3 regions of the Fulvimarina fulva genome follow, and region 2 is predicted to be linked to each of the others. Evidence: predicted binding sites of a transcription regulator. Region 2 holds the regulator's gene; each other region holds the start of a gene.
What was found. Region 2 encodes PhoB, which activates phosphate uptake and scavenging genes when phosphate is short. Its sites were predicted from a motif close to TGTCATNNANCTGTCAT; they were not measured.
Positions count from the first base shown of each region.

Region 1: a site for PhoB is predicted at 8,280-8,296, ahead of ABDX79_RS00015 (PhoX family protein). Genes of this name have one in related genera too.
Region 3: a site for PhoB is predicted at 3,215-3,231, ahead of ABDX79_RS08380 (YdcH family protein). Genes of this name have one in related genera too.

Region 1 is NZ_JBDJAC010000001.1:1,824-12,375, reverse strand. It holds gene ABDX79_RS00040 (alpha/beta fold hydrolase) at 1-578, opposite strand, end outside; gene ABDX79_RS00035 (cryptochrome/photolyase family protein) at 664-2,199, opposite strand; gene ABDX79_RS00030 (diguanylate cyclase domain-containing protein) at 2,538-4,013, shown strand; gene ABDX79_RS00025 (LysR family transcriptional regulator) at 4,131-5,048, opposite strand; gene ABDX79_RS00020 (L,D-transpeptidase) at 5,151-5,915, shown strand; gene ABDX79_RS00015 (PhoX family protein) at 6,060-8,153, opposite strand; gene ABDX79_RS00010 (EAL domain-containing protein) at 8,484-10,552, shown strand, end outside.
Region 2 is NZ_JBDJAC010000006.1:218,243-228,794, forward strand. It holds gene ABDX79_RS10750 (ATP-binding protein) at 49-1,335, shown strand; gene ABDX79_RS10755 (PstS family phosphate ABC transporter substrate-binding protein) at 1,523-2,548, shown strand; gene pstC (phosphate ABC transporter permease subunit PstC) at 2,839-4,329, shown strand; gene pstA (phosphate ABC transporter permease PstA) at 4,326-5,648, shown strand; gene pstB (phosphate ABC transporter ATP-binding protein PstB) at 5,730-6,482, shown strand; gene phoU (phosphate signaling complex protein PhoU) at 6,768-7,505, shown strand; gene phoB (phosphate regulon transcriptional regulator PhoB) at 7,502-8,239, shown strand; gene ABDX79_RS10785 (dihydrodipicolinate synthase family protein) at 8,397-9,290, shown strand; gene thiD (bifunctional hydroxymethylpyrimidine kinase/phosphomethylpyrimidine kinase) at 9,295-10,104, opposite strand; gene ABDX79_RS10795 (sensor domain-containing diguanylate cyclase) at 10,309-10,552, shown strand, end outside.
Region 3 is NZ_JBDJAC010000004.1:278,507-289,058, reverse strand. It holds gene ABDX79_RS08400 (ASCH domain-containing protein) at 67-480, opposite strand; gene ABDX79_RS08395 (sulfite exporter TauE/SafE family protein) at 757-1,515, shown strand; partial or broken gene ABDX79_RS08390 (fasciclin domain-containing protein) at 1,685-2,236, shown strand; gene ABDX79_RS08385 (fasciclin domain-containing protein) at 2,327-2,863, shown strand; gene ABDX79_RS08380 (YdcH family protein) at 2,975-3,151, opposite strand; gene ABDX79_RS08375 (YdcH family protein) at 3,383-3,586, shown strand; gene purE (5-(carboxyamino)imidazole ribonucleotide mutase) at 3,583-4,095, shown strand; gene ABDX79_RS08365 (5-(carboxyamino)imidazole ribonucleotide synthase) at 4,092-5,165, shown strand; gene ykgO (type B 50S ribosomal protein L36) at 5,339-5,464, shown strand; gene ABDX79_RS08355 (tetratricopeptide repeat protein) at 5,582-6,373, shown strand; gene ABDX79_RS08350 (NAD(P)/FAD-dependent oxidoreductase) at 6,492-7,781, opposite strand; gene ABDX79_RS08345 (DUF3096 domain-containing protein) at 7,785-7,946, opposite strand; gene ABDX79_RS08340 (secondary thiamine-phosphate synthase enzyme YjbQ) at 8,089-8,517, opposite strand; gene ABDX79_RS08335 (alpha/beta hydrolase) at 8,632-9,609, shown strand; gene ABDX79_RS08330 (L,D-transpeptidase) at 9,863-10,552, shown strand, end outside.

The DNA.
Region 1 (10,552 bases), on a different contig from region 2:
ATTGCCGCACCAGCGAAAGCCGACAGATCCTTCGCCTTCGTCCAGCTCGCCATCGTGTGCTCGAGAAAATAGACCGGATCGGCGCCAATCAGCGTCTCTGGCATCGGATGCGGCTGGGCGAAGAACGGCCAATGATAGGTCTTGAGGGCGGCCGCCGCATCCATCCGCTCCCAGACCTCCGCCACCGGCACGATGTCGAGAACGGAGAGTTTCGTCACTGCGTCCGGGTGATCGAGCGCCATTCGGTAGCCGACCCGTCCGCCGCGATCATGGCCGGCAATCATGAATGTCTCGTGCCCGAAGGCCCGCATCACGGCCAGCATATCCAGGCCCATCATGCGCTTGGAATAGGCGTGGTTCTCTGCATCGTTCGCCGGCGCGGACGACCGGCCATAGCCGCGAAGATCGGGTACGACGACCGCGAAGTCCTCTGCCAGACGCGGGGCCAGTCCATGCCACATCGCCCCGGTCTGCGGATAGCCGTGCAGCAGCAGAAGCGGTGGCCCCTTGCCGGCCGTTCGCACGAAAATCTCGGCACCCTCGCCCTCGATCATGCGCGTTTCGAAATTCTCGAACATTCAATTGGCTCCCGAACCGGTCTGTGCCGAAGAAGCTAGACGGCTGGCCGCAACAGGAAAGCGCGCGACGCTCGTCTCTCCCGCCTCAGTAATCGCCCGTCGCGACCAACCCGTCGAGAAACTCGCGTGCTTCCTTGCGTGACTGCTTCAGCTTTTCCTCGTTCATCCGGTCGAGCGTCGCATAGGTGCGGTTGAGGCGCGGATTGCCCTTCAGCCGCTCCTTGTTGCGGGCGATGAAGTCCCAATAAAGCACGTTGAAGGGGCACGCCCCCTCGCCCACCTTCTTGTTCGGTGAATAGGTGCAGTTGCCGCAATAATCGCTCATCTTGTCGATATAGTTCGACGAAGCGGCATAAGGCTTGGACGCAAAGAGCCCGCCATCGGCGTAAAGGATCATGCCGACCACATTCGGCATTTCCACCCACTCATAGGCGTCGTGATAGACCACGAGATACCATTCCTGCACCTCGCGCGGATCGAAGCCGCAGAGCAGGCAGAAATTGCCGATCACCATCAGCCGCTGGATATGATGGTTGTAGGCGCTCTCACGCACCTCCTTGAACGACTGCTTTAGACAGTTCAGCTCGGTCTCGCCGGTCCAGAAGAAATCCGGCAGCTTGCGCTGGGCGTTCAGCTTGTTGGACGAGGCATAGTCCGGCATCTGGTTCCAGTAGACACCGCGAATGAACTCGCGCCAGCCGATGATCTGGCGGATAAATCCCTCCACGGCATTGATGGGGGCGTGTCCCTCCCGATAGGCGTCTTCGGCCCGATCGCAGACCTCGCGCGGGTCGAGCAGGCCGCAATTGATCAGGGCTGAAAGATGGGAGTGGAACAAGAGCGGCGCGCCCTCACGCATCGCGTCCTGATAGGTGCCGAAATCGGGCAGCGCCTCGTCCAGAAACCAGCGCAGATAATGCAAGGCCTGTCGGCGCGTGACCGGATAGTCGAAATTTTCGAGCGTCCCGAAGTGATTGCCGAAGCGCCTCGCCACAAGATCGAGCACCGCCTCGGTCGTCTCATCCACGCTGTAGGTCGGCCGCTCCGGCGCGGTGATCCGTTCCTTCAGGGGCTCCCGGTTGGAGTGGTCGTAATTCCACTTGCCGCCGGCCGGTTCGTCGCCCTCCATCAGGTAGCCGGTGGACTTGCGCATTTCGCGGTAGAAATACTCCTGCCGCAACTCCTTGTTGCCTTCGGCCCAGGCATCGAAAGTCTCGTGGTCGCAGATAAACCGGTCGTCGGGCCGGATCTCGACCTCGCAGCCAAGCTCTTCCCGCCAGTCCTTCATCATCTCAAGAACGCGCCATTCCCCCGGCTCGGTCACGACGACGCGATCCGGCTCATGACGCTTCACCGCCCGTTTCAGCTCATCCGTGAACGAGCCAGTGTTCTCGTCATCGTCGAGCGTGATGTAGTCCACCGTCACATCGCGATCCCTGAGGTCGTCCGCGAAGTGCCGCATGGCCGAGAACAGAAAGGCGATCTTGCGCTGGTGATGGCGCACGTAATTCGCCTCGTCCGCCACCTCGCACATGAAGACGATATCGCCGCCTTTCATATCCTTGAGGGACGAAAGATCGCGGCTCAGCTGATCGCCGAGAACGAAACGCAGGGTTGTCATATCGGATCAATCCCCCAGGACGCCGTTGGAAGTGCCTTTACCATCGCCACCGATATGTTTCGGCACCGCTTCGTTGCGGCCCGCAAGAGCCAGATCGTAGTCAGCCTTGGTAAGCCGCCTCGCGATGGCCGAACGGGTCCCACTATTGCCACCGTAGATCAGGTATCGTCCCATATGCCGTCCCTTACGCATCTTTCACGGATGAGTTGGCCGGAAAGTGGACGGCATCAACTGCGGCGCGCAGCCACGGCTCACCGGTGAAAATCGGGCGAAAACCGCAACATCAGCAAGGATGCTCGCCTACGAATTCTTCAAGAAATTCTCCTACAACGCGAGTCATGACCAAGAACTCGCCACGCACCAGAAATCCTGAGCAGAGCATCAACGATGCCCTCTCGCGCATCGGTGCGCTGATGTTCATGCTTCTCGGCGTCTTTTTTGTCACGATCCTTCTCTTGAGCCAGTATCAGACAACAAGTGCTCAAAAGCGCGAGGCGCAACTCGCCAGCTCGGCGCTCACCGTTCGTGGGAAGCAAATCGAAGACCTCGCCTGGGACTATTCAACCTGGGAGGACGTGTTTCAAAAGTTTGTGGTCGAAAGGGATTACGCCTGGGCCGATGAGAATATCGGCCATTGGGTCTTCGAGAACAATCATTTCAATGTTTCGGCAATCATCACTCCGGACAGAGAAACGATTTATGCCAATGTCGGGGGTGTGCGCACGGATGCCGATCTACGGACGATCCTCAAGGGCGGGGTCGACGACCTCATCTCAAAATACCGAAGCGGCGATTCAGAAAAAACGGCTTCAGCGCTCCTTTCCGACAATGGCGCGCCCGTCGTCACCGCCATCGCGCCGATTACGCCAACTGCGGAACTTCCAGAGCCCCGAAAAGACTATTATCTTCTGATCTTCGCTCAGACGCTGGATGCGTCGACCTTGAGCGAAATCGGACAAACCTATCTTCTCCCCGACCTGCGCATGCGAAGCGAAAGCCTCGACAACGACGTGCGAAACGGCACGTCGATCCCTTTGATCCTCGCAAATGGAAAGACGCTCGGGCACCTGACCTGGGATGGCGCGACGCCGGGGACGACATTGCTGAAAACTGCCATACCGATCTGGGCGGTGCTGTTCACCGTCTTCATTGTCCTGATGCGCTATTTCGCAAAAACCGCCAAGGCCAGTGCTCATAGGCTCCGCGTCAGCCAGTATCGGGCGACCCATGACAGCCTAACGGGTCTTGGAAACCGAGCCCTCCTCAATGACTTCTTCGAGCCGTCGGATCTGAGCGGGAAAAACACGTCCGACGACACCCTCTGTCTTCTCTATCTCGATCTCGACGGGTTCAAACAGATCAATGATGTTCATGGCCATCAGGTCGGAGATGATGTGCTGAAAGAGATCGGCGCACGGCTTTCCACCTTTGCCGCCGAGAATGAAGTCGCCGTGCGCTTGGGAGGAGACGAGTTCATTCTCCTTCTGAAAAGCAAATTCGATCCGATAAAGATCGCGGCGATCGGACAATCGATCATCGAGTCTGTCGAAAGGCCCATCTCCCTTGGCGGTGCGGACACTGTCTGCGTCGGCGCAACCATCGGAATTTCCCTTGCACCGCAAGACGGCGACACTCCCGATATTCTCTTGAAGAAAGCCGACGAGGCGCTGCGTCACGGCAAGACGCGAGGTAAGCGTCAGGTGATCTTCTACGCCGATATCGTCTTGGAAATGCTCCGGCGCGAACGTGATCGCTTCGCGGAGCAGCGTGAGGCTCAGACCCATTCGACCTCTCCGACTTCGATGACGGGCTGAAGGCCGGCGACACCAGCATGGGGCGAGAAAGTGCGGTCCTGTTGCTTCGAGCGAACCATCCCCTGAAGGCAGGCGTCCGGCATCAGGTGGTGCCGAAATACTGCGTGCGGCTCTACATCATCGGCGCCAGGCGACACCCTCCACCAACTTCAACTCTTGTACCAGTCGGTCGGCAAAGGCACGCACCACCGGCCGCATGAAGCGCACCGAGGGATAGGCCAGCACCATCTCCGCAGATTTCACGGAGAAGTCCGGCAGGATTCGCACCAGACGCCCGTCCATCAGCGCCTCGCGCGCGAACAGCGTCTGGATCGGCCCGCAGGCATGACCTTCGAGCAGCGTGTTCAGGATCACATTCGCATCGTTCGTATGAATGAACGGTGTCACCGGGATCTCGTGCTGAACGCCGTCCCGCATCAGCGTCAGGGTCTTGCGCGAGGAAATCACCTGCGCCGTGGTCACGAGTTGCATCGTCGCAAGCTGTTCGGGCCGTTCGATCCCGCCAAACCGGTCGAGAAAGGCGGGGCTCGCCACCAACACGCGCTCGACCGTCCCCAGCTTGCGGATCACGACGTCCTGATTCACAGGTCGTGAATAGCGGATCGCCATATCGAAATTGTCGTAGACGAGATCGATCGCCCGGTTCTCGAGCACGAGATCGACCGAGACCTGCGGATGATCACGCTGAAACGCCATCACGATCGGATGGATAACCTTCCCACCGATGCAATTTTGAGCGTGAATGCGCAACGACCCCTCGATCGCCCCGGTTTCGACGCGAATGCCTTCCATCGCCGCATCGATCGCCGCCAGCCCGTGCCTTGTCGCCTCGTAAAGCGCCTGGCCGGCAGCTGTCGCGCGGACATGGCGCGGCGAGCGCTCCAGCAACCGGGCCTGAACATGGCGTTCCAGATTGGCCAGATGCTTCGAGATGGCCGGCTGGCTCACGCCGAGATCCTCCGCCGCGCCGGTCATCGACCCGCGCTCGATCGTCCGCGTAAAAGCCCTGAGTGCCGATGTTACATCCATCATCATTCCTGATGGTTATGGATACCATACCCCGATTGCCGTTGCTCATAATGCGAGCGAGTGCTCTTCTCAAGTCGCATCCAAAAGGTGACGGCACAGAGGCGATCCATGACGACCATCCGCTCCCTCATTTCGCGCCGGTCATTCCTGTTGACCGGGGCCGCCGCAGGGCTTGCGGGCTGCACGACACCCGGCCGGCAGATCGCGGCACCTGTCGCAGCCGCACCGCAATCCGCCGGCAATGCCGCCCGTGGCTCGCCCGTCGATCCGCTCGAAACAGCCCTTCGCACCGACGAACTCGACGCCCGATACGCGGCGCTGGTCGATGATGGTCACAAGCTCCCCGCGATCCCCTACTGGAAGATGGAGCCGCGCTTTTATCGCCAGCGCGTTGCGAACCCGACCGGAGAGCCCGAAGGCACCGTCGTCGTCGATACGCCGAACCGATATCTGTACCTCGTGGAAGCGGACGGCATGGCGATGCGCTACGGCGTCGGCATCGGAAGGGCCGGCTTTGAATGGGGCGGCGAAGGCATCATCCATTGGCGACAGCATTGGCCGCGCTGGAAACCGCCGCGGGAAATGATCGACCGTAAACCCTCGCTGGAAATCTATTCCGTCGAGAACGGCGGCATGGCGCCCGGCATAGACAATCCGCTCGGGGCCCGCGCGCTCTACATTTTCAAGAACGGCAAGGACACGCTCTACCGCCTTCACGGCACCCCGGAATGGTGGACGATCGGCGGCGCGAATTCATCGGGCTGCGTCCGCCTCGTCAATCAGGATGTCATCGATCTTTACGAACGCGTACCCCATCACGCCCGCATCGTCGTTCATCAGTCCGCGATGAACGATCGGATCGCGTCACTCTGATCCCGGCTCCCGCATCACGCGAAGGCCCCGCAGTCAGTCGATACCGATCGGGCAGGCACGCCATCACGCTTCGCCGACCCGCCAAGTGAAAGGGCACGCTCCTGCCTCGGAGCGCGCCCTTCATTCACGCTCGGATGGTCCGGATCAGGACGAGGCGATCTTGCCGCCACCCTGCTTGGTGATCGCGACAACGGACGGACGAACCGGCATGTCGTCCTTGAAGTCGGGCCAGCGGGTCGAGGGATCTTCGTAATAGGACGGACGGCCGAAGCCTTCCCATTCCTCGCCGCCATCGCCCGGATGCTGGACGGCGACGAAGAAGGTCGCGAGATCCGGCGTGGGGCGCGGTCCGCACATCTCGGCGCCCACTGGCACGCGGTAGAAGAGCTTCGAGGTGCCCCGGCCTTCGCCCTCGGTCTCCATGGCCCAGAGGCCATCCGTGCGACCGGTCTTGTCCGCCGAGTTGCCGTCAGTCGAGATCCAGAGCCGACCGTCGCTATCGACGGCGCAGTTATCGGGCATGCCGAACCAGCCGTTATCCGTCGTCTCGGTCGAGAAGGTGGCCCCCACATCCGCGATGGAAGGATCACCGCACTTGACGAGAATTTCCCAGGTTCCCTTGGTCGCCGCGAAGTCCCCGCCCTCTTCGGCGATTTCGACGATGTGGCCGAACGCGTTGTCGAGGCGCGGATTGGCGGCGTTCGCCTCTTCACGCTTCGTGTTGTTCGTCAGCATGACGTAAACGCGGCCGTTCGAACCGTTCGGCTCGATATCCTCGGGACGATCCATCGGCGTTGCGCCGAGCAGATCGGCGGCCTTGCGCGTTTCAATGAGAACGTCGGCCTGGCTTTCGAAGCCGTTTTCGGCCGTCAGCGGGCCTTCGCCGAACGTCAGCGGCATCCATTCGACGCCGCCGTCTTCATCGAACTTGGCGACATAGAGCGTGCCGTCGTCGAGAAGGTCCATATTGGCGGCGCGATCGTCCGGGTTGTATTTGCCGGCGGTCACGAACTTGTAGACATAGTCGAAACGTTCGTCATCGCCGAGATAGAAGACGACACGGCCGTCCGGCGCGACGATGCTTTCTGCGCCTTCATGCTTGAAGCGACCGAGAGCCGTGCGCTTCTTCGGCGTGGAGTTTGGGTTCTCGACGTCGACCTCGACCACCCAGCCGAAGCGGTTAGGCTCGTTCGGCTCCTTGGAAATGTCGAACCGGTCGTGAAAGTTGCCCCATTCGTAGGAGCCATCCGGAACGCCGTAGCGCTTGTAGTTCTCGGCCTCGCGATGACCCTCAGGCAGTTCGCCGATGAAGTAGCCGTGGAAGTTCTCCTCGGCCATGATGTAGGTGTTCCAGGGCGTGACGCCGCCAGCACAGTTGTTGAGCGTGCCGAACACCTTGGTGCCGGTCGAGTCTGCGTTGGTCTTAAGGCGGTCGCTGCCGGCGGCTGGGCCGCTCAGCTCCATCTCCGTCTTCGACGTGATACGACGGTTGTTCGCACCATCGAGGACCGGCTGCCACTTGCCGTTTTCCTTGCGGATCTCGATGATCGTGCCGCCATGGGCGGCCATTTCGATGTCGACACGCTTTTGGTCGGCCGGCGCGACGACGAGTTCTGCAGGTTCCGGAGGCGTCAACGCGGCCTCTGTCGAGGTCGGTTCGCTCGCCCCGGCCGTTTCATCGTCCGGTGCGACGTCGCCTGCGGCTGCCGCCTGCGCGCCACCCTTTACCGTCACGATGCCGGGGAACATCAAATGTTCGTTCGTATATTCGTGATTGACCACGAGATAGCCGTGCTCGGACGAACCGTCGATCGGAATATAGCCGACGAAGTCGTTATTGTAGCCGAACTGCTTTTCCTGGGCTTCCGGCGTCTGGTTCTTCGGATCGAATTCCGGCGCATCGGCGAAGATCTTGTCGCCCCAACGCAGAAGAACGTCCGCGTCATAGCCGTTCGCCACATGATGATCGGCGTCGACGCCAGCCGTGACTTCGTCGAAGGAGAACGGCATCGCCTTCGTCTGGGCATGGGCTTCGTCCGCGGCCATCAGAGCCATCGGAGAAACGGTCGCCGCAATCGCCGTCGCGGCCATGGAGCCTTGCAGGAAGGAGCGGCGGGAGAAGCGCTTGGCGATAATCTCGCCCATGGTCGCGTTGGACGTCGGGTTGAGGCCCGGTCCGTCGGCCTCTTCCAGCTGGCTTGTCTTGAAATTGGCTTTCGGTGTCACGTGCTCGTTCATTGAGGTGGCCCCTTATGGTGGAAGAAATCTGCAGGCTGGGCGCGGCGAAACACACATCGCGCCATGCGGCCCTTTCCGCACGGGCGGTCGGCGCCTCGGCCTGTCTGGAACCGTTATAAACCTCTCATGACAGGTGGATGACGGAAAATGCTGCGCCGCACCCGCCGAACCCCGGATTCGCGGATCCCGTTCGGCGCTCCATCTCGCAGAGCGATTGCATTGCAGGCACCACGAGCAATCTGCCTTTCAGGAGGCAGAGCGAACTTTCGCGGCAATTTACGAAAACTTGAAGGTATCGAAATAATTTGCATCTGTTACGAGGAGCATTCGATGCGAAACGCCGTCCCGGTTCTCGCCCCATCGGTCGCGCTGGTCTTCATTGCCGATACAGCCCATGCCCAGGCCGGAGAGATCGCGGGCGGAGGCGTCGACGCGCGCCTCATCGGTCTGGCCACCGCTCTCGACACCACTTGGGTCCTCATTGCGGCATCGCTCGTCCTCTTCATGCAGACCGGCTTCATGATGATCGAAGCTGGCTCCGTGCGCACCAAGAACGCCGTCAGCGTCGCACAGAAGAACCTTCTCGACATCGCCTTTGCGACCATGGCCTTCGCGGGCATCGGCTATATGCTGGCCTTCGGCATGTCCTATCCCAACGGCTATGTCGGCTGGGACAAGGGCCTCATCTTCCTCAACGCCATTGCGCCGAAAGACATCGCTTTCTTCATCTTCCAGGTGATGTTCTGCGGCACCGCGGCGACGATCATCTCCGGCGCCGTCGCGGAGCGCATGGGCCTGCGCGCCTATATCCTTCTCTGCGTCATTCTTGCCGGCGTCATCTATCCGGTCTTTGCCCATTGGGCCTGGGGTGCGGCCCTCGGAGACTCCCCCGGCGCCTTCCTCGCCAATGCAGGCTTCGTGGACTTCGCCGGCTCGACCGTCGTTCATGCCACCGGCGGCTGGATGGCGCTGGCCTCGATCATCGTTCTCGGTGCGCGCGCCGGCCGCTTCGAGGGAGACTGTCCGGTTCGCTTCGGGTGCCACAGCACGGTGCTGTCCTCCGCCGGCGCGCTCATACTCTTTGTCGGCTGGATCGGTTTCAACGGCGGCTCCACCCTCGCGGCATCGCCGGAAGTGCCGGGCATCATTCTCAACACGATCCTTGCCGGAGCAGCCGGCGGCGTCGTCAGCTACGGCACCGCCTGGTGGCGCGGCGCACTCAGGCCCGACCGCGCGATCAACGGCATGATCGGCGGTCTCGTCGCGATCACCGCCGGCTGTCACCTCGTCGGGCCGGACGGAGCCCTCCTCCTTGGTGCGCTGGGCGGCTCGGCTGCAAATCTTGCCAACCGCACGATCGAAAAGCACTTCCAGCTCGACGATGCCGTGGGGGCCGTGGGCGCCCACGGTGTGGCGGGTGTCGTTGGAACGATCGGGCTCGTTTTCGTCGCTCCCGAAGCCTTGCTTCCGGCCGGATCGCGCCTCGACCAGTTTTACATCCAGGCCGCCGGCGTCGGCCTCAACTTCGTCTGGGCCTTCGGCTGCGGGCTCATCCTCATCCTGCTCGTCGACGGTCTCATGCGGGTTCGCGTCTCTGCGGCCGACGAGGCGCTCGGTCTCAACGAAAGCGAGCATGGCGTGCGCCTCGGCACCGGCAATCTCGAATTCGCGCTCGATTCCCTCACCCGGTCGGTGTCGGACAAAGCGCTCCGCGTCCCGGTTCAGGCCGGCGACGATTCGGAGGATCTCGCCCGCCGCCTCAACGCCCTCATGGACCGGCTTCAGAAGTCGGAATCTGAACGCCGCAAGCTCTCCGAAACGGCCCGCAACCGCCACGAGGCCGAACGGTTCGCAGCCCTCGGCGAGATCACCGCCGAGACGATCCTGCTGTTCCACGAGGGGCGCGTTCGCCGCGTCAATCCCGCCGCCGAGGCGCTGTTTGGCGCCAATTCCGAAGCCCTGTCCGGGCGGACGGTGGAACAGCTCGCGCAAACCAACGGGCTCGACCGTCTCGGCGAGTGGCTCGAAGCGTCCGATGGCACCTCGTCCGAAACGACGCTTCGTGCCGATGACGGCCGTTCGGTTTCCGTCGAGGTGCGTGTCCGCACCACCCATTTCGAAGGTCGCCAGGTTTCGATCGTCAGCATTCTCGACCTCAGCGAGAAGATCGCGGCGCGTGAGCGCATCTTCCACCTCGCCCTTCACGACACGCTGACGGACCTGCCGAACCGCGAACTCTTCAATCGCCGCCTCGGGGAGGCGCTCGGCGACCCGGACGGCCTCACGGCATCCGCGCTGCTCCTCGTCGACATCGACAAGTTCAAGGACATCAACGACATCCACGGCCACCCTTCAGGCGATGCCGTGCTCGTCGCCGTCGCCGAGCGCCTGAAAACCTG
Region 2 (10,552 bases):
TAGCGCTTCGCGGCGTTTCATGCGAATCGAGGGCCGCTGTCCGTGACAATGCCAGACATACCGACCGAAACCTTTCCCTTTCCGCGACGGCGTAAGCGACTTGCCGGTCTCGTGATCGTCGGCGGAATAGGCCTTGGCATATTCCATCCGGACACGATTCCGCCGCTTCTTGCCTTCGTCGCCGCAATCCTCGGACTGCTTTTCTGGCCGTCGCGGAGGGCGCGCAGCGAGCCGGCGAAGCCGGAGGTCCGGCCTGAGAAACATCATCTCGATCCCGGTGCGGAAGCGGTGGTCGAGGCGCTGGCCGAGCCGGTGCTCGTCGTCGACCGCGAATTGACGCTTACCTACCAGAATCCGGCATCTGTCGCGCCGCTCGGCCGACTTCAGGCCGGTATGCCGATCCATCTCCGGTTCCGCGCCCCCCATGTCCTCTCCGCGATCGACGACGCCATCGCGGCCGGCAAGCGAACCGCGACCTCGCTCGACGAGCGGCGTGGCGCCGATCGCAGTTTTCAGATCGAAGTCCTCCCTGTCCCCGCACGCGACGGAGGAGAGCCGTCGGTCTTCCTCGTCATCTTCTACGATCGGACTGTCACGCGGCAGACGGAGCGGATCCGGACCGATTTCGTCGCCAACGCCAGCCACGAATTGCGCACCCCGCTCGCTTCGCTGGCGGGCTTCATCGAAACGCTGCAGGGTCCGGCCCAGAACGATGCGGAAGCGCGCGAGAAGTTTCTCGCCATCATGCGCGAACAGGCCGGGCGCATGTCGCGGCTGATCGACGATCTCCTTTCGCTTTCGCGGATCGAGATGAAGCGGCACCTGCCGGTGAGCCAGCCGGTCGAGCTCGGCGATGTTCTGCGGAGCGTGGCGGATCAGCTTGGCCCGCTCGCGGGCGATCTGGGCATCACCATCGAAACCGATATCGTCGAGGAGAAGGTGCATGTCGCTGGCGAGCCCGACGAATTGATGCAGGTCTTTTCTAACCTTCTCGAAAACGCCTGCAAATACGGCCGGGAGGGCGAGCGGGTGGTGCTGCGCCTGACGACCGGCGAAGAGCGGGGCCGGCCGATTGCGGACGCCACCGTCGTCGACTTCGGTCCCGGTATCGCGGCCGAGCACCTGCCACGGCTCACCGAGCGGTTCTACCGGGTCGATGTAGGCAGTTCGCGGGCCATGAAGGGAACTGGGCTCGGCCTTGCGATCGTGCGCAACATTCTGCTCCGCCACAAGGCGCGGCTGATGGTCGAGTCCGAGGTGGGGGAGGGGGCGCAATTCACCGCGCGATTCCAGAGATTGACACAGACGATCGTGGAATCAGAAAAAAATCAGTAGTTTCATAGACATAAACTGTCATAAAACCGTAGCTCTACTGTCATATATGGTTCGCGGAAAGTCGTTAGGCATTGACCGAATTCGGGACTTTGGCACCGCAGCATGAGGTTGCGGCGGAGTTCCGGTTTCCCCCTCAAACTCCACCAAGGAGAACTCCCCCGTGAACACCAAGCTTTTCACCAGCCTGATGGTTGGCTCGTCGCTCGCTTTCGCCGCCCCGGCCCTCGCTCAGTCGAACGAAGCCGTTCAGGTCGCCGGTTCCTCGACGGTTCTGCCCTACGCTCAGATCGTTGCCGAGAACTATGGTGAAACTTTCCCGGACTACCCGACGCCGATCGTTGAATCCGGCGGATCTTCGGCTGGTCTCAAGCAGTTCTGCCAGGGCGTTGGCCCGGACACGATCGATATCGCGAACGCTTCGCGCCAGATCCGCGATTCGGAAATCGAAGCCTGCAACAGCGCCGGCGTCAACGAGATCAGTGAAGTCAAGTTCGGCTATGACGGGATCGTCTTCGCCTCGGCCGCATCGGGCGCTTCTTTCGCTCTGACCCCGGAAATGGTCTACAAGGCCATGGCCGCCCAGGTTCCGCAGGACGGGGAGATGGGCCAGAACTCCTACTCGAACTGGTCGCAGGTCGACTCCTCGCTTCCGGATCAGGAAATTGCGGCCTTCATCCCCGCGTCCAACCACGGCACCCGCGAAGTTTTCGAAGAGAAGCTTTTGCTCCAGGGCTGTGAAGATTCCGGCGCCATGAAGATGATGACGGATGGCGGCATGGACGAAGATGCAGCCGAAGACGCCTGCATGCAGGTCCGCAATGACGGTTCGATCGGCGAAATCTCCGGTGACTACACCGAGACGCTCGCCCGCATCGACGCCAACCCGCAGGCGGTTGGCGTGTTCGGTCTCGCATTCTTCGAGCAGAACCAGGACAAGCTGCAGGTCGCCACGGTCGACGGCGTCACCCCGTCGGCAGACACGATCGCCTCTGGCGAGTATCCGGTTTCGCGTCCCCTGTTCTTCTACGTGAAGCGCGCTCACCTCGGCGTCGTTCCGGGTCTTCAGGAATACGTTCAGTTCTTCCTGTCCGAGCAGATGACCGGCGAAGGTTCGCCGACCGTCGAATACGGTCTGGTTCCGCTTTCCGCTGACGAGCGTCAGACCCAGATGGACCAGTTCGAAAGCGGCGAGTCCGTTTCGGTCGCCGGCTAATCCGTCACGATTGTCTGGAGGTGCCGCGTTTTGCGGCGCCTCCGTTCTTTTTTCAAAGCCTGGCTGATGGATGTATGTCGCAGCGGGCTTTGAGGGTCGTGGGTCGGTGATCCGCTCGGGTCGATGGCCTGCGGTTTGGGCAGGGCGTGTCCGTTTTTGCAGCCCGAAGCGATGTCGTGACTGCATTCGAGATCGTCTTGTGCCCTCCGAAGATGCCGCGTTTATTCGGACGATCCTCATCGTGCTTGCCGTGAGCAGACTATCCGCAACGTTCTGAGAAAGCGGGCCTCGTGTCGACATCTGTCATAATCATTACCGTTCTCGTTATTGGCGCGATCGGTGCCTATTTTGCTTATCAGCGCGGCCGGCAGCTCAAGTCCGAGAGGGGCATGAGGCCGCATTCGCGTCCGATCTATCATGCGAGCTATGTGCTTTCCTGGGCGTGGGTGCCGTCGCTTCTCCTGCTCGCCACTTGGTTGATCGCCTCGCCGATCATCAATCAGATCCAGGTTCGCGGGGCTTTTCCGGAAGGTGCGGTCGCAGAAGCTGGGCTCACCGACGATCTCGCTTACGGGATCGTGACATCGATCGGCTCCGGCCTTCGCTCCCTGCCGAGCGATGAGCGAAGCCAGATCGACGCCAACACGCCCATTCAGGACGCAATTCCGCTGTTTCGCCAGTACGGTGTTCCGATCGCCTCGGCGAGCCAGGACTGGATGCTTCCGCTCGCGATCCAGAGCAATCGCTTCGAGACGATCAGCCGCTGGGCAATGACGGTCGTCGTCATTCTCATCGCGGCCGGCGGCGCGTTTTACGGATATCGCAATATTCGTACACGCCTCAGGGCCCGCAACAAGGTCGAGACGGTCGTCAACGTGAGCTTGGTCGTGGCATCGTCCATCGCCATCATGACGACCGTTGGCATCGTCTTTTCCATGCTGTTCGAAAGCGCGGACTTCTTCTCGCGCGTCGATCCATGGAGCTTCTTCTTCGGCACCACATGGGAGCCGCGGTTCAGCGCGGCCGGCTCCGGCGGCGCCGAGGGCCAGTTCGGCTTGATCCCGCTCCTTGCAGGCACCCTCTATATCGGGGCGGTCGCCATGCTGGTCGCCGTTCCGATCGGGCTCTTCGCGGCCATCTACATGGCCGAATATGCAAACAACAAGGTTCGGTCGGTCGCAAAGCCGCTGCTCGAAGTCCTCGCCGGTATCCCGACCATCGTCTACGGCTTCTTCGCCCTCGTCACGGTCGGCCCGTTCTTCCGCGATCTCTCCGCCCAGATTTCCGGTCTCCTGACCGGCGATTATTCAGCCTTCATTCAGGCGCAGAGTGTGCTGACGGCAGGCTGCGTCATGGGCATCATGCTGATCCCGTTCGTCTCTTCCCTGTCGGACGATATCATCACCTCCGTGCCGGGATCGCTGCGTGACGGCTCACTCGGGCTTGGGGCGACGCGCTCCGAGACCATCAAACGCGTGGTGCTGCCGGCGGCGCTGCCGGGCATCGTCTCGGCGCTCCTTCTCACCGCCTCGCGAGCGATCGGCGAGACGATGATCGTCGTCCTCGCGGCCGGTGTCGCTGCAAACCTGTCGCTCAATCCGTTCGAGGCGATGACCACCATCACGGTGAAGATCGTGCAGCAGCTGACGGGCGATCTCGAATTCACCTCTCCCCAGACGCTGGTGGCCTTCGCGCTCGGGATCACGCTCTTCGTGATTACGCTCTGCCTCAACGTCTACGCGCTTTACATCGTGCGGAAGTACAAGGAACAGTACGAATGACCGACGCGACCGCCAATGACACGCCCGCTCGCTCCGGGGCCGCTTCGGGCCGCCGCGACATCGGCATCAAGAAGCGCTACGCTGCGGAACGCCGCTTCAAGGCCTATGGAATCATCGCCATCGGCCTGGGCATCACCTTCCTCCTCATTCTTTTGTGGAGCGTGGTCTCCAAGGGCTATACGGCGTTCTGGCAGACCGAGATCCGGGTGCCGATCACCTTCTCCGAACAGGTTCTCGGCTCCCCGCAGGACGGCGCGCAGAATCAGACCAAGCTGATGATGGCGAACTATCCGCAGCTTGCCCGGGACGGCCTCATCAAGCTTCTCGATATCGATCCGGAGGACAAAAAGGCCGTGAGCGCGGCCAACGGCCTGATCTCCCAGGGCGTGCGGACCGAACTGCGCTCCATGGTGCTCAACAACCTGGCGATTATCGGCACGACCGAGGATGTCTGGCTCTACGCCAGCTCCGAACTCGATAGCGCGCTCAAGGGGTCCTACGACCTGTCGGTCGACGAAAGCCGCCGTCCCATCAGCGATCTTCAGCTCGAATATATCGAACGGCTGGAGCAGATGGGCGCCATCGAGCAGAACTTCAACTGGGGCCTGTTCACCAACGGCGCGTCCTCGCGCGCTGAAACGGCAGGCGTCGGTGTCGCCATCATTGGCTCCGCCTACATGATGCTGATCGTGTTGGTTCTCGCCCTCCCGATCGGGGTCGCGGCCTCGATCTACCTCGAGGAGTTCGCGCCGAAGAACAAGTTCACCGACCTCATCGAGGTGAACATCAACAATCTCGCGGCCGTGCCCTCGATCGTCTTCGGTATCCTGGGGCTTGCTGTCTTCATCAACTGGTTCGGCCTGCCGCGCTCGGCCGCGCTCGTCGGCGGACTGGTGCTGACGCTGATGACCCTGCCGACGATCATCATCGCGACCCGCGCGGCGCTTCGCGCCGTTCCGCCCTCGATCCGCTGGGCCGCCCTCGGCCTCGGTGCCTCGAAGACCCAGACCGTGTTCCAGCACGTTCTGCCGCTCGCGGCTCCCGGCATCCTGACCGGTACGATCATCGGCCTTGCCCAGGCCCTTGGCGAAACCGCGCCGCTGCTTCTCATCGGCATGGTTGCCTTCGTCGCAGACTATCCTGAAACGCCCCTCGACCCGGCGACTGCCCTCCCGGTGCAGATCTACATGTGGGCGAACGAAGCCGAACGCGCCTTCCAGGAGAGAACCTCCGGCGCGATCATGATATTACTGGGCTTCCTTGCCCTGATGAACCTGACGGCGATCTTCCTTCGCCGCCGTTTCGAACGCCGCTGGTAGGCTCAGAAAGGGACTAAGACCATGATGGATATGTCGAGAGCGACTTTCGAAAAAGGACCTGCCGTGTCGGAAGACAAGAAAATGAAGATGGTAACCAAGGACGTGACGGTCCATTACGGGCAGAAGCAGGCCCTGAATGGCATCTCGCTCGATATCAGGGAGCGCCAGGTCACGGCCCTGATCGGACCATCGGGCTGCGGCAAGTCTACCTATCTTCGCTGCCTCAACCGGATGAACGACACGATCGATATCGCCAAGGTCGGCGGGACGCTTCTGCTCGACGGAGAGGACATCTACGATCCCGATCTCGACGTGGTCGAGCTTCGCGCGCGGGTCGGAATGGTGTTCCAGAAGCCGAACCCCTTCCCCAAGTCGATCTGGGAGAATGTCGCCTACGGTCCGAAGATTCACGGACTGGCCAAGAACAAGGACGAACTCGAGGAGATCGTCCATACGAGCCTCAAGCGCGCCGGCCTCTACAAGGAAGTGAAGGATCGTCTCGACGAACCCGGCACCGGGCTTTCAGGCGGCCAGCAGCAGCGCCTCTGCATTGCCCGTGCGATCGCGGTCTCGCCGGAGGTGATCCTCATGGACGAGCCGTGCTCGGCGCTCGATCCGATCGCGACCGCGACGGTCGAGGAGCTGATCGACGAGCTCAAGCAGAACTACACGATCGTCATCGTCACCCACTCCATGCAGCAGGCGGCGCGCGTCAGCCAGGTGACGGCGATGTTCCATCTCGGTGATCTGGCGGAATTCGGCGATACGGAGAAGATGTTCTCCAATCCCGATGACAAGCGCACCCAGGACTACATCACCGGTCGCTTCGGCTGATCGAGCCGCTGCTTGGCGGGTCCTGCACGTGCCGGGCCTGCCAAAGCAGGATGGCGAAACGTGTCATGACGTTTCGGATCACATCATGCGGCGGAACAAAGGCTAAGGGCGAAGTGCCGATCCCGGCGGATCGCATTCGCTCTCATACCGTATCCGGCCGATCAAGCCGGGGACGGTATCGAAGCCCCAAGCGGCGCGTGAGCGTCTTCAAATCCGTCATCGCGAAGCGATCAAACGGATTTCGTATCATGGGGCCAAACGCCCAATCTTTTGAGGGAGGTCAAGATGGCTTCGCATATCGTAACGTCCTACGAGGACGAGCTGAAATTCATCGTCCGCCGCATATCCGAGATGGGCGGGCAGGCCGAGCGGATGCTCGAACAGGCCGTCTCGGCCCTCGTGCGCGGCGATACCGCGCTCGCCCAGTCGGTCATCGCCGACGACGTGATCCTCGATGCGGCGCAGCGCGAGGTCGACGAGAGGGCGATCATGACCATCGCCAAGCGCCAGCCCATGGCGATCGACCTGCGCGAGATTGTCGGTGCGATCCGCATCTCGAACGATCTCGAACGCATCGGCGACCTCGCCAAGAATATCGCCAAGCGCGTACTCGCCGTTCACCACCACGCCCAGCCGAACCAGCTCGTGCGCGGCATCGAGCATCTGTCGGAGCTTGCGGTGGATCAGCTGAAGGATGTGCTCGACGCCTATGGAGAGCGCGACCACGAACGCGCCATCACGGTGCGTGACAACGACGAAGAGATCGACGCCGTCTATACCTCGATCTTCCGCGAACTCCTGACCTATATGATGGAAGATCCGCGCAACATCACCGCCTGCACCCATCTGCTCTTCAGCGCGAAAAACATCGAGCGCATCGGCGATCACGCAACCAACATTGCCGAGACGATTTTCTACATCAAGACGGGCGAAGAGATGGACGTGAACCGTCCGAAGGGAGACCGGTCGGCGACCGTGACCCAGAAAAGCATCGAGGAAGCTGTGGAAGGTGCAGCGGGATGAGCCTGCGTGTAACCGTCGTCGAAGACGAGGAGGCCCTTGGCGTTCTCCTGCGCTACAACCTCGAGGCCGAAGGCTACGACGTCGAGGTCATCGCGCGCGGCGACGAGGCGGATCTGCGCCTCAAGGAGGAAGCGCCCGACCTTCTGGTCCTCGACTGGATGCTGCCGGGCCTTTCCGGCGTCGAGATCTGCCGTCGGTTGCGCCAGCGCCCCGAGACGGCACAGCTGCCCGTCATCATGCTGACGGCGCGCGGCGAGGAGAGCGAGCGCGTTCAGGGGCTTTCGGTCGGCGCGGACGACTATATCGTCAAGCCCTTTTCCATGCGCGAGTTCACCGCGCGTGTGAAGGCGATGATGCGCCGCGCAAGCCCCGAAAAAGTGGCGAGCGTCCTGTCCGCGGGCGATCTCGAACTCGACCGTACGTCCCACCGGGTGCGCCGTTCGGGCCGCGAGCTGAAGCTTGGGCCGACCGAATTCAAGCTGCTCGAATTCTTCATGCAGTCGCCCGGCCGTGTCTTCACCCGCGAGCAGCTGCTCGACGGGGTCTGGGGCCGAGACATCTATGTCGACGAGCGAACCGTCGACGTTCATGTCGGCCGCTTGCGAAAGGCGATCAACCGGGCGCGTGACCGCGACCCGATCCGGACCGTGCGCGGAGCGGGCTATGCGCTCGACGAGCAGTTTCTCGCCAGCAAAGCCGCGCCATCGCGCGCGAGACTGAAGGAGGCAGGGTAGCGCGCTCGTTCGGCGCGCCCTGTCTCCCCGTTCATCACCAAAGGTCATAGGCCAATCGCCAAACGTCATGCCTGGCGGATTGCCTTGCATGCTATCGCCTGATTGCAGGGCGAGCGTCGGCGCGCGGCTTTCCCCTTGTTCCGATGGAGTTCGCCGAATGACCGTTGCCTCACCGTTTCACGGGCTGTCCGCCTTTCCGATCACACCGGCGGATCGCGAGGGCCGTGTCGATACGGAACTCCTCGGACATCTCGTCGAGCGTATCTGCCGCGCGGGCGCCGACTCCATCGGCCTTCTCGGCAGCACCGGCACCTATGCCTATCTGAGCCGCGCCGAGCGCCGCCGGGCGGTTCGTGCGGCCGCCGAATGTGTGAACGGCCGTCTGCCGCTCATCGTCGGCGTCGGTGCGCTGAGAACCGACGAAGCCCAGGCCCTTGCGCGCGATGCGGAGGAAGCGGGCGCGGATGCCCTGCTGATGGCGCCGGTCTCCTACACGCCGCTGACCGAGGAAGAGGTCTACCAGCACTTTCGCACTGTCGTGGGTTCGACGGCCCTCGACCTCTGCATCTACGACAATCCGAGCACCACCCGTTTTGCCTTCAGCCACGGTCTTCTCGAACGCCTTTCGAAGGTCGATCGGATCGTCGCGGTGAAACGGCCACCACCGTCCGACGGTGATTTCGGCGGCGAGATCGCCAAATTGCGGTCGCGGACGGGATTGGCGATCGGCTACAGCGCGGACTGGACGATGGCGCCGGCCCTTCTTGCCGGCGCCGATGGGTTTTACTCCGTCATCGCGGGCATGATGCCGGATCTGGCCGTGCGCCTTGCGGCAGCGGCACGTTCGGGCCGGGCATCGGAAGCTCAATGGCTCGACGGGGCATTCTCCGGGCTCTGGGAGGCTTTCAAAGCCTATGGCAGTCTGCGCGTCATGTATGCGCTGCTCGATAGTCTCGATCTCGGCAAAGCAGAACTTCCACGTCCGCTGCTTCCCCTCGGTTTTGCCGAACGCAGGCGGATCGAGACCGCGCTCGAAGCGCTGCTCGTGTGATCGGTCAGGCGGTGCCGATCCCCAAGCCGTGAAAATGATGCACAGGCCCCTGGCCTTCGCCGACCGATAGCGTGTCCGCGCCGGCAATGGCTGCCCCGATATAGGCTTTCGCCCGCTGGGCCGCTTCGATCGGGGAAAGCCTGAAGCCGAGCCCTGTCGCGAGAGCCGAGGATAGCGTGCAGCCGGTGCCGTGGGTGTTCCGCGTCTCGGTACGCGGCGCGCTCAGTTCGAGCGCCCCATTCGCGGTGACGAAAAGGTCGGTCGCATCCGTATCGCCGGCCAGATGCCCGCCCTTCATCATCACAGCCTTGCAGCCAAGGGCAAGAAGCGCCTCGCCCTGGGCGCGCATGCTTTCGATGTCGTCCGCAGGCTCCTGGCTGAGAAGATCGCCCGCTTCGGGAAGGTTCGGCGTCAGGATTGCCGCGCGCGGCAGAAGCAGTTCGCGCAGCGCCGCGACCGCCTCTTCGGCGAGCAGCCTGTCGCCGCCTTTCGCAACCATCACCGGATCGAGAACGACCGGCGCATCGATCGTCTTAAGGAGGCCGGCAACGGTGCGCACCGTCTCCGGATCACCGAGCATGCCGATCTTGATGGCATCGATGCGGATATCGTCGCGGATCGCCTCGATCTGCGCCCTGATCATGTCGGGCGGGACGATCGTGAAACCGCGAACACCCTTGGTGTTTTGCGCGGTGAGGGCGGTGATCGCCGCCATCGCGTAGCCGCCATTGGCCGAGATCGCCTTGATATCCGCCTGGATGCCCGCGCCGCCGGAGGGGTCCGAGCCTGCGATAGAGAGAATGTTGGGGATCATCGGAGCCGCTCTTTCGTAACTGAAGTTTTGATTCTCACCAGATCGTGTGCAAATCTGCCGAAAATTCCGTCAGCAACCATCTTAAGTGCAAGTCCCTGATAAGAAGTATGGCAGAAGATGTACGCGGGGTGTGGCGCGATTTTCGATCGCGTCCTTTTCTGTGCTGACTAGGAGGTTGAGCGCCGGGATGCGAGGGGATGATCGATGAGCAAGACTTCGCTTGGAGAAACCGTGTTCGCGGATGACATCGAGTGGGCCCTGAAAGGGGAGGCGAGCGATATCGCCGGTGCGGTCTTCGATCTTGTGCCTGTTCCGCTGTGGCTGCAAGACTTCAGCGGTGTCAAAGATGTCCTCGATCGTTGCCGGCGTGAAGGCGTCGTGTCGCTGAGCGACCACCTGAAAAAACATCCCGAGGTGTCACAGGAAGCAGCTGGCTCGATCCGTCTCG
Region 3 (10,552 bases), on a different contig from region 2:
GGAGAACGGGACCGTTAATTCTTCAAAATATCGCGAGCAATTGCTCATCTCTAAGGGAGCGTTTGTTCAGCTCAGATTTTCAATAAGAATGAACCGCTCCCACAGGATTTGCATATCTGGAGAAAACCCGCCATTGCGCTCGAGGTAGCGACGATGCCCCGTGCGCCATTCGTCAAGGCTTTCATTCTCGCCTTCGGCAAGAGCCATAGGCTCCGTCACCTCGGAGAATCGGCACTGGATCAATTCAGTTGTCTCGATCACCAAGGCAGGAGCCCCGTCCCAATCCAAAGCAATGTCCCGTCGCCCAATGGCAGGCATTGGTTCCCCGATTTGAATATCTCGAAGCGCGCTACAGGTTGCCGTCTTCCTCCCGGAACGTACCAACGACAGAAGATGCATGCACAGGCTGCGACTGTCGCCGAACTTAAAGGTCTGAGCGGTAGAATAGCGTTCCCTTATCGCATCGATCTCGTCAGACATCAGCGTCAACCCACTTTACGCAGTTTTCGACATCGGAACGGTGCATGAAAATATCCGTGTATGGCAAGCTTGGCCGGAAGAAAAGCGGGCATCACCCTTCACTCTGCACTTACGTTCAGCTCTGGATCGCAAGCACGTGTCGAGATACCCGGCACTACGGCAGCCGATTGAATATTTTTCGTGTCTTCTGACGCGAGAACCATCTTCTTCTCGCCTCGCCCTTCAGCCGGATCGGTGATAGCGCGGCGATCGATCCATCTCGTTCCGCCGGCCCTCATGATCACAGATCCCTGGTTCTACTGTGCCGCTATTCCAGCGGTCTTTCTCATCGGACTGTCGAAAGGCGGGTTCGGCGGCACGCTGGCGCTGATCGGCGTGCCTTTGATGGCGCTCGCCATCGCGCCCGCAGCTGCCGCCGGCATCCTTCTGCCCATCCTGCTCTTGATGGACGTGATCGCGCTCTATGCCTGGCGCGGCAATGTCTCCAAATCCGTGCTCGTTCACCTGCTGCCCGCCTCGATCATCGGAATCGCCATCGGCTACCTCACCTCGGCCTATGCGCCGCCCGGTGCGATCCGCATCGTGATCGGGCTTTTGTCGCTGTGGTTCGTCGCCAACTGGTGGTTCCGCACCCGCCATATGATCGAACGCGCACGGGAGAGCCGGGGCCGCGCCTGGTTTTGGGGCATGGGCGCGGGCTATGGCAGCTTCGTCGCCCACGCCGGCGGCCCGCTGTTTCAGGTCTATGTCGTCCCGCTACGTCTGGCACCGACGGTTTATGCGGGAACGGCCGTCGTCTTCTTTGCCGTCGCCAATGCGGTGAAACTGATCCCCTATTATGCGCTCGGCCAGTTCTCCCACGAAAACGTCCTGACCTCGCTGGTCCTTCTTCCCCTAGCCCCGGTCGCGACGCTTTTCGGCGTCTGGCTGGTCAAGCGGATCGAGCCGGAGCTGTTCTACCGGATCGTCTATGGCCTTCTGGTGCCGGTCGGGCTGAAGCTTGTCTATGACGGGGTCAGCGCCGTTCTGACGTAACGGACCGGCTTTTCTGTCTGATCGGCTTGCGTTGTTGTCCGACGATCGTCCGGTTCACCGTTTCGTTATAGGTGTCACAAGACTTTCACACATCCGCGAGGACCACGCCTTCGTAAATTCGCTACCGGGCATCGAAAAGCGAGTGCCCAGAGGTTTACGGGAGGCAATAATGAAACTCATGATGACGACAGCCATTCTGGCCGCCGCGCTCAGCCTGAGCGCCGCGCCGATCGCATATGCCCAGGCCAATCCGATGGTCGGCGGAGCGGAAATGCCCGCGAGCCGCAATATCATCGAAAACGCGGTCAACTCGGCCGACCATACGACCCTTGTCGCCGCAGTGAAGGCAGCAGGTCTCGTCGATACCCTGTCCAGCGAAGGCCCGTTCACCGTCTTCGCCCCCACCAATGCCGCTTTCGACAAACTTCCCGACGGCACGGTCGAGAACCTCCTGAAGCCGGAAAACAAGGATCAACTCGCCAAGATCCTCACCTGCCACGTCGTCGCAGCAAACGCGATGGCGAGCGACATTCAGGGCATGGTGAGCGACGACGGCGGCGCCCATCCGGTGAAAACCGTCGGCGGTTGCACGTTCACGGCCAAGGTCGAAAACGGCGAGGTCAAGATCGAGGACGGTCAGGGGAATGTCGCGACGGTGACGATACCCGACGTGAAGCAGTCCAACGGCGTCATCCACGTCATCGACACCGTGCTTCTGCCAGCAGACGACAGCGGCAAACAGGCCTCGGATAGCTCGTCTTCCTCCGCTTCCGAAGGCGGAGACCAGATGGCAAACTCGAGCGACAGCGCCATGTCGAGCGGCTCGAATGCAGACGGCGCCATGTCCTCGAACATGAAAGGCGGTGATAATCCGATGGTCGGCGGCGCGCCCATGTATGCCGATAAGAACCTCGTCGAGAATGCGGTCAATTCGAAGGATCACACGACGCTGGTGGCCGCGGTGAAAGCAGCCGGTCTCGTCGAGACGCTATCCGGCGAAGGCCCGTTTACGGTGTTCGCGCCGGTCAATGCGGCCTTCGACAAGTTGCCCGCCGGCACGGTCGATACGCTTCTGAAGCCGGAAAACAAGGATCAGCTGACGAAGGTTCTGACGGCCCATGTGGTGCCCGGCAAGATGTCCGAAGCGGACCTTCGGCAGAACATCGAGAGCAATGGCGGCAAGTACAACATGGAGACGGCGAGCGGCGACGCGCTGACTGCCATGATCAAGAACGGCGATGTCTGGATCTTCGATGAGTCCGGTACGGCCGGGAAAGTGACGATTGCCGACGTCAATCAGTCGAATGGGGTCATCCAGGTCGTCGATACGGTTCTTGTCCCGAAATAGCTAACCCGGTTTTCGGCCCAAAGGACGTCAAAGGAAAAGGCCGCGGACGATGCCGCGGCCTTTCCTCGTTTCAATTCAAGTAATCCGGCTCCTCCCGGACCTTGCGCGGTCTTACTGCAACCCGCCGCGCAGCCGCTCGATCTGATCCTTCAACTGAAGTTTCCTGAGCTTCATTTCCTTGATTTCCGCATCGCTTTTCGAGGGTTGGGTCGTCATCGCGGCGACCAACTCGTTGTCGAGCACCGAGTGGCGCTGTTCAAGCTTCGCGATATGGTTTTCCAAGGACATCAGAATCTCCTTCCGTTGGGAGCCCGGCAGGCCAGAACCCATCCGGGCAGAACAGTTAAAGCGTGTCACAAAACCGTCTTGCTGTCGAACGGTTCCGTCGCTGTTCCTTTGCAAACGGTTTCGCGCCCGCTATCGATAATGTCGGGGTTTTGCTAAACAGCCGCCAGATTTGACGCGAACACGTTTTCGCGAACGATTCGCGTTTGCGCCAAAGAACGAGAAGGGGACGCGATGGCGGACCAGGAACAGGCTTTGCTGCGGATGCAGACCGCAAAGCTTCGCCAGGAGCATGCCGATTTCGATGCCGCGATCGAGGCGATGGAAGCCTTTGGCTGCGACAAGTTGCGGATCCAGCGCATGAAGAAGAAAAAGCTCCTCATCAAGGACCGCCTTCAGGAACTCGAAGACCAGATCATACCGGACATTATCGCATGACCGACCGGATCTTTTCGCCGCGCGTCGCCATCATCATGGGCAGCCAGTCCGACTGGCCCATCATGAAGAACGCCGCCGATACGCTGACCGAGCTCGAAATCCCCTTCGAGGCGAAGATCGTCTCGGCCCATCGCACGCCCGACCGGCTCTATGAGTTCGCGAAAGGCGCGAAAGCGAATGGCTATCATGTGGTGATCGCAGGCGCAGGCGGCGCCGCCCACCTGCCCGGCATGACGGCCTCCATGACCCCCCTTCCCGTCTTCGGCGTACCGATCGAGTCGAAGGCCCTGAGGGGTCAGGACAGCCTGCTTTCCATCGTGCAGATGCCGGCGGGCATTCCGGTGGGCACACTCGCGATCGGTCGCGCCGGCGCGGTCAATGCGGCGCTGATGGCGGCAAGCGTCCTCGCGCTCGGCGACGACGGAATCGCATCCCGGCTCGATGCCTATCGCAAAGCCCAGAGCGAGCGCGTCACGGAACAGCCCGTCGACGAGGAGCCCGTGCGATGAGCGCGCTGCCTCCCGGTTCAACCATCGGTATTCTTGGCGGCGGCCAGCTTGGCCGGATGCTTGCCATGGCCGCAGCGCGCCTCGGATATCGCACGCTGGTGCTCGATCCGAACAAGGAATCGCCGGCCTTCCAGGTGGCGAACGAGACGATCGTCGCGGCCTATGACGATCTTCGCGCACTTGCCCAGCTGACCAGTCATTCCGATGTCGTCACCTACGAGTTCGAGAACGTGCCCGTCGGCCCGGCCCGGCAGGCGATCGTCGAAGCCGATCTCTTTCCACCGCCCGAGGCGCTGGAGGTCGCGCAGGACCGCGTGGTGGAGAAGGCCTTCCTCAACGGGATCGGCGTTGAAACGGCGCCCTGGCGCGCGATCGACAGTGTGGAAGAACTCGGCCACGCGCTGATCGACATCGGCACCGACTGCATCCTGAAGACCCGTCGCTTCGGGTATGACGGCAAGGGGCAGGCCAGCATCCGCAAGGAAGGGCCGGTCGCCGACGCCTATGAGAGCCTCGGCTCGAAACCGTCGATTCTCGAAGGCAAGGTGCCCTTCGCATACGAGGCCTCGCTGATCGCGGCACGGGGCAAGGATGGAAGCGTCGCCTGTTACGATCCGGCCGACAACGAGCACGGTCTCGGCATCCTGAGGCGCTCTACCGTTCCGGGCCGGGTCACGCCGCTCGTGGCCGAGCGGATGGTGGAGACTGGCCGGACCATTCTCGAAAAGCTCAATTATGTAGGCGTCATCGGCGTCGAATTCTTCGTGCGCGCCGACGGAACCATCCTCGTCAACGAGCTCGCGCCTCGGGTCCACAATTCGGGGCACTGGACGGAAGCGGCCTGCGCGATCTCGCAGTTCGAGCAGCATATTCGCGCCATTACCGGTCTCACGCTCGGTGATCCGATGCGGCACTCCGATTGCGTGATGGAAAACCTGATCGGCGACGAGATCAGGCGGATTGAGACGCTCGCCGGAGAAAGCGATGTCGTTCTGCACCATTACGGCAAGATCGATGTCAGGCCCGGACGGAAGATGGGGCACTTCACGCGGCTCAAGAGACTGTCGTGAAGATGTCATCCATTGCCGCCGGAATACACCGGCGGCGTTGACATTCCGGCTGACGCTGGATAAATCGCTGTCAACACATCTGAATGGACGAACGCGTCTAACGGCGCGTTTTTTGTTTGCGCGACGGCAAGCGAATTCGATCCCGTCGCTAAAGAGACGACCGGGAGACCGCTATGAAGATCAAGAACTCGCTGAAGGCCCTCAAATCCCGCCACCGCGAAAACCGCATGGTGCGCCGCAAGGGCCGTATCTACATCATCAACAAGCAGAACCCGCGCTTCAAGGCTCGTCAGGGCTGATATGCGCGTGTTGAAAATCGGCTGAGGCGCATCGTCAATCGGTGCGTCTCACGGTATTTTCAGTTTGACGGCTTTCATGAGGTCGATAGTCTCGGGCTCATGAAAGCCGTTTTTCGTTTGCCCTCGATTCTCCTTCTCACGACCGCGCTCGGCCTTACGCCGACGACGGGTGGTGCCCAGGAGACCCGTAATCCGTCGATCATCAATCCCGACGACGGTGCACCCGGCGCGATGCCTGAGGTGCCACTTCCGCCGGGGTCCGGTGAAGAAGGCCCCATGGTGAGGCCGGCCCCCGATGCCGAGCCGGACGTGCCACCCGAAGCGTTTGGCGTTCCTCTCGACGATGAGGAGGATGGAACGGCCGATTTGCCACCCGGAAACGCGGACGGCGCCGCATCGACAGATCTCGCCGAACCGGCCGAACAGCAGCCCGAAACGCTGGATACGCTCTTTGCCGACCTGAAACGGATCAGCGACGAGGACGAGGCCAAGCGCACCGCCCGCAAGATCCAGCGGCGCTGGCAGGACAGCGGCAGTGCGACGATCGATCTCCTGATGCGCCGCGCGACCCAGGCCATGGGGCACAAGCAGAACGACGCCGTCCTCGATCTGCTGGATCAGGTTCTGGTTCTGGAGCCCGATTACGTTGAGGCCTGGAACCGGCGCGCGACGGCGCATTTTGCCAGCGGCGACTACGGCAAGTCGATCTCCGATATCGAGCAGACCCTTGCCCGCGAACCGCGCCACTGGGGCGCGCTGATGGGCCTCGCGCTTATTCTCGAACGCACCGACGAGAACGAGAAGGCGCTCGAAGTCTACGGCGAGGTGCTCGACGTTTATCCGGCTCTCAAATCGGCGCAGGATGCCGTGGGCCGGCTTTCCGAAAAGCTCACGGGCCCCTCGATTTAAGACGGGATGCGGTATCATACGAAATCCGTTTGATCGCTACGCGATAACGGATCTGCAAACGCTCACCCGCCGTCTGGGGCTTCGATACGGTACCCGGCTTGATCAAACGGATATCGTATCAGCCATGCAGTTTGAGCGCAGGCCCCTTGGTCGGCGAGATTGAATCGGCGAAGATCGCGACCGTTCCCTTCAGATAACCCAGCACGGACCACTGGTGCCGGCGCTGGATCGAATCATAGGCCGCGCGTGCGAACTGGCCGTGGACGAGGATATCGTTCTTGGACCGGAACAGACTGATACTTCCCACGGAGCCGCCACTGGCGAGTGACAGAAGGCGTCCCTTATCGTCATATTTGAAGTCGTTCGGCGTTCCGCCAGCGATCGCCCTGGGAAGAGCGCTGGCGAGATAGGTGGCCTGCTGGCTCGCGCACTGGGCCGTCGGCGGCAAGGGCGCGGCATCGGGCTCCGACTTGAAGCTTGCCGCATCGCCAAGGGCATAGACGCGATCGTCGACCGTGGTTCTCAATTTGCCGTCGACGGAAATTCGCCCTTTCTTGTCCATCTCGAAATCGCAGAGACCGGCGAGACACGGATTGCCCACGAGGCCGGCGGCCCAGACCGTGATATCGGTCGGCCAGCGTTCGCCATCGGCGGCGACAACTGCGTTCTTTTCGACGGCCGCGATCTTGGCGTTGGTTTTCGTCTTGATATCGAGTTTATCCAGACGTTCCAGCACGGCCTTGCGCAGTTCGTCCGACGCTCCCGGCATGATTTCGGGGGCTGCCTCCAGAATGGAGATATCGAGAAGCGGCGGATCGCTTTCCAGCACAGCCTTGTTGATGAAGCCGCGTTCGGCCACCCTGAGATGAGCTGCAAGTTCGGTGCCGGTTGCCCCGGAGCCGACGATCGAAATCCGGGCCGGTTCGCGATTTTCGCGGGCACGCAGGATCGCGGCGATGAACAGATCGCGGAAATCGTCGGCATCGGACTTTTCGTCAAGCCGCACGGCATGTTCGGCAACGCCGTCCGTGCCGAAATCCGGCGTTACACCGCCCAATGCGATGACGAGACGGTCATATTCGATATTGCGAGCGGGCCCTTGGATCGAGCCGTGCTGGCTGCTGACGCCGGCGAGGTGAACCGTTCGTGCCTGCCGGTTGATCGAGAGAACCTTTCCCTGTTCGAAGGTGAAGCCGCGCATCGCGGCAAGCATGTAGAAGCTCATCTCCGAAAGCGTCGAATCCACCGTGCCAGCGGCAAATTCGTGAAGGCGCGGCTTCCAGACATGAGCGCCATTCATATCGACCAGCGTGACCGAGAGCCCCTCCTTCCCGGTCAGATGGCAGGCAAGTTCAAGCCCGCCGGCTCCCCCTCCAAGGACGACGACCCGTTCCTGACCCGTGCTCATAGATCAATTGCCCGCGGTGATCTGGTTGATCAGATCTGGAAACAGCCCGGTGAGCCCAACAAAGATCAGATAAAGGGCGACGATGTAGCTGAGGAGCCTGGGCATGATCAGGATCAGCACACCCGCGATCAATGCAACGACAGGCTGAAGCGTGATGATTTCCATGGGGATAGTCCTTCGGTGGATTGGTTGAAGTTAGTTTTAGCGCGTTCCGCACCAAAATCTCGTCGCTGACCTGATGCTTCTGGTGATGATCAGCGGCGTTGACGGAGCGATGCCCGTCAGGATCGGGGCGGTACCAGAACCGTCAGCCGCCGCGGATTTCGCCGGCGAAATGGACGACGATCTCCCGGCGATGCGGCCGCGCCCGGTGCTCGACCAGATAGACCCCCTGCCAGGTGCCGAGCATCATCCGGCCCTTCGAGACCGGAACGGCCAGATGGGTGCCCGTCAGCATGGTCTTGATATGGGCCGGCATGTCGTCCGGCCCCTCGATGGTGTGGACGTAGTCTTCGTCCTGCGGAGCCAGCCGATCGAGCGCATTCAGAAGATCATGACGCACATCGGGATCGGCATTTTCCTGGATCGTCAGTGAAGCGGAGGTGTGCCGGATAAAAAGCGTGACAAGTCCGTCGCCCGCCCCGGCGGCGTTCAGACGCTTCGCGATCTCCGCCGTGACATCGGTAAAGCCTTGTCCGCGTGTCGCGATCTCGATGGTTTCGATGTGCTGCTGCATGATGTCCGCGTCCCGGTCTTGTCCTGTCGTCCTGCGCCTTCAACTGGCAGGCTTTGGCGCCGGGTCTAGATGACGCGGCAGCAGACGCATTCCAAACCACGGGCCACCTCTTCCATGTCTTCTCTTCCCGACGCCTCGACCTTCGATCCCGCTCACATGCCGGACGATTTACGCGACCTCAACGCCTATCTCCGCAGCGAGCATGACAAGCGTCCTGACACCTGGTCCTTTCCGATCGAGACGGTTCGCAAGGCAAGGCTCGAGGGCAAAGGCATCTTCCCCCAGCGCCAACCGGACCCCGATGCCGAAATGTTCTTCGTTCCCGGAAGGGACGGACGGGCAATCCCCGTGCGGGTGATGCGGCCAAAGACCCGAGAGGCCCGCGGGACGTTCCTTCACATCCATGGCGGCGGCTGGGTGTTCGGCGAACCGTTCGAGAGCGATCCCCGCCTGCGGCAGCTTGCAGAAGCGACAGGACTTGCAACGGTATCCGTCGACTATCGGCTGGCGCCGGAGCATCCGTTTCCGGCGGCAGGCGACGACTGCTTCGAGGCAGCTCTTGCCCTGGCTGCCGGAGACATCGCGGATCTGCCGACCGAATGGCTCGCAATCGGTGGCGAGTCGGCCGGGGCGCACCTGTCTGCCCTCACGCTCATCCGCCTGCGGGACGAAGCCGGCTCGCAGCCGTTCCGGGCCGCCCTGCTCGTGGCCGGCTGTTACGACATGGGCATGACGCCGAGCGTCAGGAATTTCGGAGAAGATCGGCTGATCCTGAATACGCGAGACGTCGCGACCTTTTCCTCGCTCGCCGTTCCCGAACCCGAAGCCCTGCGGGACCCCAGAAACTCGCCGCTCTACGCCGACCTCACTGCCCTGCCCCCGGCCTATTTCTCCTGCGGCACGAAGGATCTGCTCCTCGACGACTCACTCTTCATGGCAATGCGCTGGCGGGCGGCCGGAAACGACGCCCGGATCGCCCTCTACAACGGCGGCTGCCACGTCTTCGAGGTCTTCGGTACGCCGACCGGGCTGAAGTCCCTCGCAAATGCGGAAGCCTTCCTCAACGGCGAGATCGATCGCTCTCAGGCTTGATACCGACGGTTTTTGAGCCGTGCGCCGGACGAGAATTGGCCATGGGCCAAATATTGTCCGGTGGCGTGATACCTCGTTCCGGCCGATCCAACCGGGCGGCGTCTCGAAATCCGCGCGGCATCTCATCGCGAAACCGATCGTTAACCTTTCCGAATAATGGAGACATTCGCTTAACGTTTCGGTTTCCCACACCCGACACAATCGAGAGCAATCAGCCGGCTTCAGGCCGGCGCGTCGATTGGACCGGACCTTAATGGATCACCATCTTCCCAAATTCGCGATCGCCCTTTCGGCGTTTCTTGCCATCGGCTCCCTCAGTGCGGCCGTCTCAAAGGCCGAAGCGGGCCAGCGTTATTACCAGCAACAGCCGGCGGTTGCGCCGCAGGAGGCCCGCGAAGCGTGGCTGCAGCAGCTGAAGCGCTCGCAACGGGTCAATGCCGCCGGTGTCGTCTTCGGCGGAGCGCAACCGAGGCAACGGGTCAGCAGCGGGCGCAGCATCTTTTCCCCCGATCCGTTCGGCGCGCGGCAGGTGATCACAAGGCAGCCGGCGGCACCGCGCTATGCACCGCAAACAAGGGCAACGCGCCAGTCGGTTCAGCCCCGGTATCCGCGCACAGCTGCGACTTGGCAGAACCCCGTCCGGGAGGTCGCACCAAGGCGCGTGACATCGCCGGAATTCCTCCCGCAACGTGTCCCCTATCAGACGAGCCAAGCCGCAGGGACGATCGTCATCGATACCAATGCGCGCTTCCTTTACCTCGTTGAAGCGAACGGGATGGCGATGCGCTACGGCGTCGGCGTCGGGAAGCCCGGCTTTTCCTGGCGCGGAACACATAACATCACGGCCAAGAAGGAATGGCCGAGCTGGACGCCGCCGAAGGAAATGATCGCCCGCGAGAAGAAGAAGGGGCGCGATCTGCCAGCCTTCATGCCGGGCGGCGTT